One region of the Acidovorax sp. FG60 genome, then DNA from elsewhere that is predicted to be linked to it. Evidence: predicted binding sites of a transcription regulator. Region 1 holds the regulator's gene; each other region holds the start of a gene.

What was found. The regulator sigma-54, encoded in region 1, starts transcription at its own class of promoters, with help from an activator protein. The targets are predictions, from matches to a motif close to TGGCANGNAANCTGCTTT.
Region 2: a site for sigma-54 is predicted at 1,088-1,105, ahead of ACODS0_RS05080 (TorF family putative porin). Genes of this name have one in related genera too.
Region 3: a site for sigma-54 is predicted at 1,031-1,048, ahead of nirB (nitrite reductase large subunit NirB). Genes of this name have one in related genera too.
Region 4: a site for sigma-54 is predicted at 940-957, ahead of nirB (nitrite reductase large subunit NirB). Genes of this name have one in related genera too.

Annotation. Positions count from the first base shown of each region.
Region 1 is NZ_JBMDJC010000005.1:19,814-22,014, reverse strand. It holds gene ACODS0_RS09035 (acyl-CoA thioesterase) at 1-407, opposite strand, end outside; gene ACODS0_RS09030 (RNA polymerase factor sigma-54) at 475-2,064, opposite strand; gene lptB (LPS export ABC transporter ATP-binding protein) at 2,064-2,201, opposite strand, start outside.
Region 2 is NZ_JBMDJC010000003.1:6,967-9,167, reverse strand. It holds gene ACODS0_RS05085 (YifB family Mg chelatase-like AAA ATPase) at 1-917, opposite strand, end outside; gene ACODS0_RS05080 (TorF family putative porin) at 1,142-1,873, shown strand; gene glnK (P-II family nitrogen regulator) at 1,920-2,201, shown strand, end outside.
Region 3 is NZ_JBMDJC010000024.1:23,269-25,469, reverse strand. It holds gene ACODS0_RS24245 (bifunctional protein-serine/threonine kinase/phosphatase) at 1-868, opposite strand, end outside; gene nirB (nitrite reductase large subunit NirB) at 1,222-2,201, shown strand, end outside.
Region 4 is NZ_JBMDJC010000002.1:466,418-468,618, forward strand. It holds gene nirB (nitrite reductase large subunit NirB) at 1-722, opposite strand, end outside; gene ACODS0_RS04970 (hypothetical protein) at 1,367-1,570, shown strand; gene ACODS0_RS04975 (single-stranded DNA-binding protein) at 1,669-1,968, opposite strand.

The sequences.
Region 1 (2,201 bases):
CGGATGGATTCGGGGATCGGCGCCACCTTGCGGTCGGCCTTGCCGATGAAGACGATGCCGATCTTGCCGCGCGCCACCTCGCGGCCTGAGGTCTTCTCGGTCATGCAAAAGACCAGGTCAAACCCATAGCGGTTGAAGTCCGCCGGGGCCATCTCCACGCGCATGGTCTCGCCATGGAAACCTTCGGACTTGTACTGCGCCACGATGTCGCCGACCACGATGGACAGCCCGCCCACGTCGGCCTCGGGGTAGCCCAGCGACTGGAAGAAGCGCACCCGCGCTTCAGAGACCAGGCTCAGCAGTTGCGCGTTGTCCAGGTGCCCGCCCTGGTTCACGTGGCTGATGTAGATCTGCAGCTCGGTGGCAAAGCCGAAGTGCGGGGGGAGGTCGAAGACGATGCGGGCCATGGTGGGGTGGCGGATAGAAAAACGAAAAATTCAAACAGGGCGAGCCATGCGCCCCCAACCGGGGTACCTACAGCGCCTTGCGCAGGTTGGCCGGCGCGATCTTGAGCGCCTCGCGGTACTTGGCCACGGTGCGGCGTGCGCACTCGATGCCCTGCTCCTTGAGCATCTCGGCGATCTGGCTGTCGGACAGCGGCTTGGCGGGGCTTTCTGCGGCCACAAACTGCTTGATGAGGGCGCGCACGGCGGTGCTGGACGCGTTGCCGCCGGTCTCGGTACCCAGGCCCGAGCCAAAGAAGTACTTCAGCTCATACGTGCCAATTGGCGTGGCCATGTATTTGGCGGTGGTCACGCGGCTGATGGTGGATTCGTGCAGGCCCAGTTCGTCGGCGATGTCGCGCAGCACCAGCGGGCGCATGGCCAACTCGCCGTGGGTGAAGAAGCTTTTTTGCCGCTCCACGATGGCGCGCGAGACGCGCAGGATGGTGTCAAAGCGCTGCTGGATGTTCTTGATGAACCAGCGCGCCTCCTGCAGGCGCTGCTGCATGCCCTGGTGGCCCTCGCCGCCCTTGTGGCCGCGCAGGGCGCCAGCATAGATGTCGTGCACGCGCAAGCGCGGCATCACATCGGGGTTGAGGCTGACGATGAAGTTGTGCTGGCCGTCGCGGCCGTTAGCGCGCCCGGCTTTGCGCACGATGACGTCGGGAATGATGATGTTGCGCTCCACGTCGGCAAAGCGACGGCCGGGGCGAGGCTCCAGGCGAGCGATCAGCGCCATGGCGGCGCGGGTGCGCTCTTCGCCGTCGCCACACAGCTGCGTCAGGCGGCGGATGTCGCGGCGGGCCAGCATCTCCAGCGGCTGCTGACAAATGCGCAGCGCGGTCTGCACCGTGTCGGGGTCAGCATCGCTGTCCTCGTCGGCAGCCAGCGCCGTGAGCTGCAGCGTCAGGCATTCGGCCAGGTTGCGCGCACCCACGCCGGTGGGCTCCAGGCTTTGCAGCAGGCGCTGGGCCACGGTGAAGCGGTGCACCAGCTCTTCAATCTGCTCCAGGTCGTCCGGCCCGGCCAGGCTGATGGCCAGCTCTTCCAGCGGCTCTTCGAGGTAGCCGTCGTCGTTGAGCGATTCAATGAGAAAACGCAGCGCTGCGCGGTCAATCTCTGACAAGCGCAGCGCCAGTGCCTGACGGTGCAAAAAGGCGGTCAGCGATTCATGCGAACGGGCCAGCTCGGTGGCGTCGGCCTCGTCGCCTTCGGAGTCGTTGCGGTTGCGGGCGGGCGCATCCCCGCCCCACTCCGCGTCGTTGGGCGCCATTTCTACCGTGCCGTCACCGCTCCAGTCAGGCTCGTCAGCGCCAGCACTCGGTGTTTCAGCATCATTTTGGCCTTCAGCGCTTGTGCTGCTTGCGCTGTTAGCTCCTGAAAATATAGCATCATCGGCGCTGTACTCATCGGGCTGCGCGGGCGTGTCGGCGGCTTCGAGCCCAAACTCCTCGCGCGGAGCTTCGTCGGCATTGCGTTCGAGGAACGGGTTTTCGTCGAGCATCTGCTCGACTTCCTGCGAGAGTTCGAGCGTGGACAACTGCAGCAGCCGGATGGACTGCTGAAGCTGGGGGGTCAATGCAAGATGCTGCGAGACGCGCAGCGAGAGTCCAGGCTTCATCACATCCTGAAGTGTTCGCCAAGGTAAACACGTCGTACCTCGGCGTTGTCCACGATCTCGGACGGCGTGCCCTGCGCGAGCACGCGGCCATCGCTGATGATGAAGGCGTGGTCGCAGATGCCCAGGGTTTCGCGCAC
Region 2 (2,201 bases), on a different contig from region 1:
AACGAAATTTCGCCGGGCCTGGGGGGTGATCCGCCGCCCACCAGGGCCACTGCGCTGGCGGTGTGGTGTGGCGCGGCTGTGGGCCTGTGGCCCCACTGGTCGGTGCGAAAGCGCCCGGCTAGGCTGGCAATGGCGGCGCTCTCCAGCGCCTCGTCCACGGTCATCGCGGGCAGCAGCCCCGCAAACCGCAGCGCCAGCATCGACTTGCCCGACCCCGGCGGCCCGGCCATGAGCACGCTGTGCCCGCCAGCGGCAGCAATCTCGAGCGCGCGTTTGGCGCTGGCCTGGCCTTTCACGTCGCACATGTCGGGGCCTGCTGTGCTCGCCGCCATGGGGGTGGCCTGCAGGCGGGTCCAGCCGTCGTTGGCCACGTCGGCATCGCCCGCAGCCACGCTGCCCGGCGGCAGGAAGGCGCGCACCACATCCAGAAGATGCCGTGCGCGCACCACCCGCGCGGCGGGCACCAGGGCGGCCTCTTCAGCGCTGCCGGGGGGCAGCACCAGTTGCGCGGTGATCTGCTGGGTCTGCAGCGCCAGGCTGGTGGCCAGCGCGCCGCGCACGGGGCGCAGTTCGCCCGACAGCGACAGCTCGCCCGCAAACTCATAGCCCGCCAGACGGCTTGCGTCCACCTGCCCGCTGGCGGCCAGGATGCCCAGTGCAATCGGCAGATCGAAGCGCCCTGAGTCCTTGGGCAGATCGGCTGGTGCCAGGTTTACCGTGATGCGCTTGTTATGCGGGAACTCCAGCCCCGCGTTCTGCAGCGCCGAGCGCACCCGTTCGCGGGCCTCCTTGACCTCCACCTCGGCCAGGCCCACCAGCGTGAAGCTGGGCAAACCATTGGCCAGATGCACTTCGACGGTGACAGAAGGCGCCTGCAGCCCCAGAAGGGCGCGGCTTTGCACCAAAGCAAGACTCATGAAGCGGTTTCTCCCCAGATGGGTGCGTTTTATGGTTTTTTAGCGCGGCCCTGTTGTGTAGTGCACCAACAAGGTGCAACATGGTCCGCGCGCACACCGTCACTGTACTTGGGGATCGGTGTAACGCAACGCAACGGCGATGTGAAGGCGATGCAATGGTTGCACTGGCGTGGCACGGTCCGTGCTTAAAACGCTTGTCCCTACTTTGTCCAACCGGAGGAAACATGACCCGCGCCATCATCAAGACCCTGGGCGTTGCCCTTGTTGCAACCCTTCCCATGCTGGCCAGTGCCCAGCTCACCGGCAATGTCAGCCTGACCACCAACTACAAGTTCCGTGGCCAGGACCAGGACGTTTCCAAGTCCAAAGCGGTCAAGCCTGCACTGCAAGGCGGTTTTGACTACGCCTTCGGCGACACCGGCTGGTACGTGGGTAACTGGAACTCCAGCGTGGACTGGCTTGCCAACAACTCGCTCGAATCCGACCTGTACGGCGGCTACAAGTTCAAGGCTGGCGGCGCTGACCTGGACGTGGGCGCCCTGACCTACATCTACCCTGGCAACAGCAACGGCAACACCACCGAGCTGTATGGCGCGGCCACCATGGGCCCCTTCACTGCCAAGTATTCGCACACCATCTCCAAGGACTACTTCGGCTTTGCCGGCGCCAAGGCTGGCTCGGGCCTGAAGGGCCGCAACACCGGCTACCTGAACTTCGCGTTTGCGCAGGAAGTTGCCCCCAGCGTGACGGTGAAGGCCTCGGTCGGCTTCACGCGCTTTGCCAGCGACATCAAGGACCTGGGCGTGCCCAACTACATGGACTACAGCGTGGGCGGTGCCTACGACTTCGGCGGTGGCCTGTCGCTGGGCGCGGCCGTGGTCGGCGCCAACAAGAAGGCCTTCTTCGGCCACGTCAACAAGTCGCGCGTGATCGTCACGCTCACCAAAACCCTGTAAGCAAGTCTCAATGGGCGCTTGCTGCGCCCATGTCGGAGGAACCAAAATGAAAATGGTGACAGCCATCATCAAGCCCTTCAAGCTGGACGAGGTGCGTGAAGCGCTTTCGGACATCGGCGTGCAAGGCATCACGGTCACTGAGGTCAAGGGCTTTGGCCGCCAGAAGGGCCACACCGAGCTATACCGCGGCGCGGAATACGTGGTTGACTTCCTGCCCAAGGTCAAGATCGAAGCCGCTGTGGCGGACGACCTCGTGGACCGCGTGATCGAGTCCATCGAGAGCGCCGCCCGCACCGGCAAGATCGGCGACGGCAAGATCTTCGTGACC
Region 3 (2,201 bases), on a different contig from region 1:
CATACAGCCGCTGCGTGGCCCCGTCGCGCACCTGGTACAGCCGGTGGATGCCGTTGTCGGCCACGATGGCTGTCACCGTAAGGCCGTCCACGGTGTCGCCCACCTTGAGCAGGGGCAGCACAGGCAGGTCCTGGGCGCGGCGCGATTCGTCTTGCAGCGTGGCCTCCAGCGCGCCCTGCACCCGCACCACCAGCGCGGTCACGTTGTCGCTGCTGCCACGGCGCAGGGCAACCTGCACCAGCTCGTCGCTGAGCGCCTGGGCCGGTATCTCCTGGCGCAGCAGCTGACGCAGTTCGCGCTCGGGCACGCTGCCGTGCACGCCGTCCGACAGCAGCACAAACAGGTCACCGCTGCGCAGCTCGCCCTGGCTGTAGTCCACCACCACGTGGTCGTCCAGGCCCATGGCGCGGGTGAGCTGGTGCCTGAGATCGTGCTGCGCCATGACATGGTCGGTGGTCAGCTGCTGCAGGCGGCCCTCGCGCACCAGGTAGGCGCGCGTGTCTCCCACATGGGCCAGCGTGTACGACTGGCCACACAGCACCAGCGCGGTCAGCGTGGTCAACCCCACCGCAGGCTGGCGGCGCCGGTTCATGGAGGCGAGCCAGCCGTTGTGGGCGGACAGGATGCGGTCCAGCGCCACCGTGGTGTCCCAGGTGTCGGGCGTGGCGAAGTAGTCGTTCACCAGCGTGTTCACTGAAGTCTGGGCGGCCTCGCGGCCATTGCCGCCGGTACTCACGCCGTCGGCAATGGCCGCGATGGCTCCGCGCTCACGGTCGCGCCCCTGGCCCAGCACGAGCGCGGCGAAGTCTTCGTTCACCTCCTTGCGCCCGGCCTGCGAGGTGTGGCCGAAATCCAGTTCAAAAGTCATGCACCAGCTCCTTGCAGGTTCCGTGCCCAAGGTGGTGCGCCCCGCGCCAGACAAGGGCATACCCCCGTGGCGCCTGCGCAGAGCCGGGGCAGCACTGCACCACCCCCCACACGCGGGTCTCAAAACACCCCCAGAAGCCGCCCCACCTCAGTGCAAATCGACTGGCACAAGCATTGCTTAACTCCAGCAACGACCCCACAGGGTCACGCAATCCACCCGTGCAATGGCGCAGGGGTGGATTGCCCGGACGAAGGCGTCCGCACATGCGGTTTCGACAGGAATTCGAAACGGCATCGTGTGGACGCCTTTTTTGTTTTTCGAATCGCCCAGGCGATAGAACCGACGGAGTCACGATGAAAAAGCTCAAGCTGGTGATGGTAGGAAACGGCATGGCCGGTGTGCGCACGCTGGAAGAGCTGCTCAAGATTGCCCCGGATCTTTACGACATCACGGTGTTTGGGGCCGAGCCCCACCCCAACTACAACCGCATCCTGCTCTCGCCCGTGCTGGCCGGCGAGCAGACCATCGACGAGATCATTCTGAACGATTGGTCCTGGTATGCCGACAATCACATCACGCTGCACACCGGCTTCACCGTGACCGACGTGGACCGCGTGCGCCGCGTGGTCAGCGCCACCAGCAAGGATGGCACGGTGGTCACCGCCGAATACGACCGACTGATCCTCGCCACAGGCTCCAACCCCTTCATCCTGCCCATCCCCGGCAAAGACTTGCAGGGCGTGCTGGCCTACCGCGACATTGCCGACACACAGGCCATGATCGACGCGGCCGCCACGTACAAGCATGCCGTGGTCATCGGCGGCGGCCTGCTGGGCCTGGAGGCCGCCAACGGCCTGATGAAGCGCGGCATGCAAGTGAGCGTGGTGCATGTGGGCGACTGGCTGATGGAACGGCAGCTGGACGACGTGGCCGGGAAGATGCTGCAAAAGTCGCTGCAGGAGCGCGGCATGCAGTTCTTGATGAAGGCGCAGACGCAGGAGCTGGTGGGCAACACCGAAGGCCGCGTGGCCAGCGTGAAGTTCAAGGACGGCACCGAGGTGCCCGCCGACCTGGTGGTGATGGCCGTGGGCATCCGCCCCAACACCGCCCTGGCCGAAAAGATGCGCCTGCACGTGAACCGCGGCATTGTAGTGAGCGACACGCTGCAGACCACCACCGACGCCCGCATCTACGCCGTGGGCGAATGCGCGGCGCACCGGGGCATTGCCTATGGCCTGGTGGCCCCGCTGTTCGAGCAAGGCAAAGTGCTGGCCAACCACTTGGCCGAATTCGGTATCGGCCGCTACCAGGGCTCGCTCACGTCCACCAAGCT
Region 4 (2,201 bases), on a different contig from region 1:
CGTGGGCGGATGCCAGCGGAGAACACGATCATGTCGGTCTCCAGCCAGGTGCCGTCGGCAAACACCATGCGGTGGCGCGCGCGGGCGCCATCGGTGATCTCCTGCGTATTGCGGCCGGTGTGCACCTGCACGCCCAGTTCTTCGATCTTGGCGCGCAGCACGCGGCCACCGCCCTCATCCACCTGAACAGCCATGAGCCTGGGAGCGAACTCGACGACATGGGTTTCGAGGCCCATGTCGCGCAGCGCCTTGGCGCATTCCAAGCCCAGCAGCCCCCCGCCCACGACCACGCCGGTCTTCGATTTGGCACCCGAGGCCTGCATGGCCTCCAGGTCCTCGATGGTGCGGTAGACAAAGCAGTGATCGCGGTCGCGTCCGGACACCTGGGGCACGAAGGGATTGGAGCCGGTGGCCAACACCAGCTTGTCGTAGGTGAGCACTTCGCCATCCGCCGTGGTCACGGTGCGGATGCGACGGTCCACCGATGCAGCGCGCGCGGCCAGGCGCAACGTGAAGCCGGTGCGCTCGAAGAAGCCGGGTTCGACCAGCGAAAGTTCATCGGCCGAGGTGCCACTGAAGAAGGCCGACAGATGCACCCGGTCGTAGGCAGGGCGCGGCTCTTCGCACAGCACGGTGACCTCGACACCAGTCATGCCGGTTTCGGCCAGACTTTCGAGGAACTTGTGGCCGACCATGCCGTGGCCAATGAGAACGATTTTCATGCTTGCTCATCCTGCAAGAACCCGGGGAACCGTTTCGAGGGGTGCAGGATGTGCCATGCCAGCGGCACAGCACACCCTCCGCGGAACCACGGGCGTGGGTTGGAACTACCAAGCGGGCGACTGCAAAAAAAGCCGCAACTCACTCGGGTGTTCCGCCATCATTAGCGGAGGGTATCGATCAGTCCGCAGGCAGCTTCACCAGCAGACACGGAAGGGGATCGCAATATTCATGCCGCACCATCCGAGGCCATGCCAAGCCCCTGTTGGCGGACCAGGTAGGGCCGACCGGATCGTTCTCTGGAGTACCGCCCTGTGGCGGAATGCATCAATGCAGTGCAGCACCTCACCAAATCAGGGCAATCACCCATACCGTTAGCGAGCTGCAAGGACTGGAGTCGCCAGGCTTTGGCAAAGGCTTGGGCGGTGGACACTTTGGAATCTTCCGATTCACCAAAGCATCTGCAGTGTCACCCTTGCAACCCACCTTGCCTTGCAGTCATCTTTTCATTTCCAAACAAAGCGAGCTCCGGCAGACTGGCACGGCAGGACGGAGGCGACTGGCAACCACCGAGCATCACGTTCATGAAGCACCGACAGCCCCAGCCCCCATCAATACCCATGACCCCACCAGCATGAGCACCAGTATGAACACCGACCGGAGAGTCAACACCGACAGACGCAACGGGCAGGACCGCCGACAAACAGAAAAAGGCCCTCCCAGCAACTACGAACGCAGGCGTGTCGTGGAGGCACGGCAACCGGAATTGACGGAGCTGCATCTGGACGAAGAAGAACTCAAAGCGCTGGGATTTATAAAAACCACATCCACGCCACAAAGCCCGACTTGATATCTGCGGTGCCCCACAAGCGCCTGAAGCCGGTTGCCCAAACCCACAGGGATACACCGTTGCCCCGCTTCAGGTCCGCCACTCAGCAGCGTCCTGTTTCAATCTCCGTGGAGCGCAAGCAGACGGTGCGCCACCATATCCAATGCAGGCCGGGTGTTGCCCTGCTTGTCCGTCCAGACTCTCGGTGTGATGCTGCCCGAAAGCGCGAGTGAATCCCCATCGCGCAGGTTATGAATGGCAGCGCAAACACCCGCCTCAAACGCAATCACATTCACAAAAAGCAACTCGCCATCCGCCGTGTTTGCACGCACCTTGGCCACAGTGAAAGGCTTTCCAGCCTTGTCGGTACGCTGCTCGGAATCACCGTAAAGCCTTCCGGCCACGAGTCCATCGATCATGAAAGTCCTCCGCCCCGGCGGGCCATCACCTGTTTTCGATCAGCACACAGCGCGCTCCCTGGCGGCCAGCCCGCACAACAAGCCCTAAGAGTGCAGCGGTCAGGAGGCATGGTACAAATCATTCAGGGATACCTCTGAGCGCCCTCTCAAGCAAAAAAGCCCAGAACCTTTCGGTTCTGGGCTTTTGCTATCAATGGTCGGCGTGGCGGGATTCGAACTCGCGACCCCTTGCA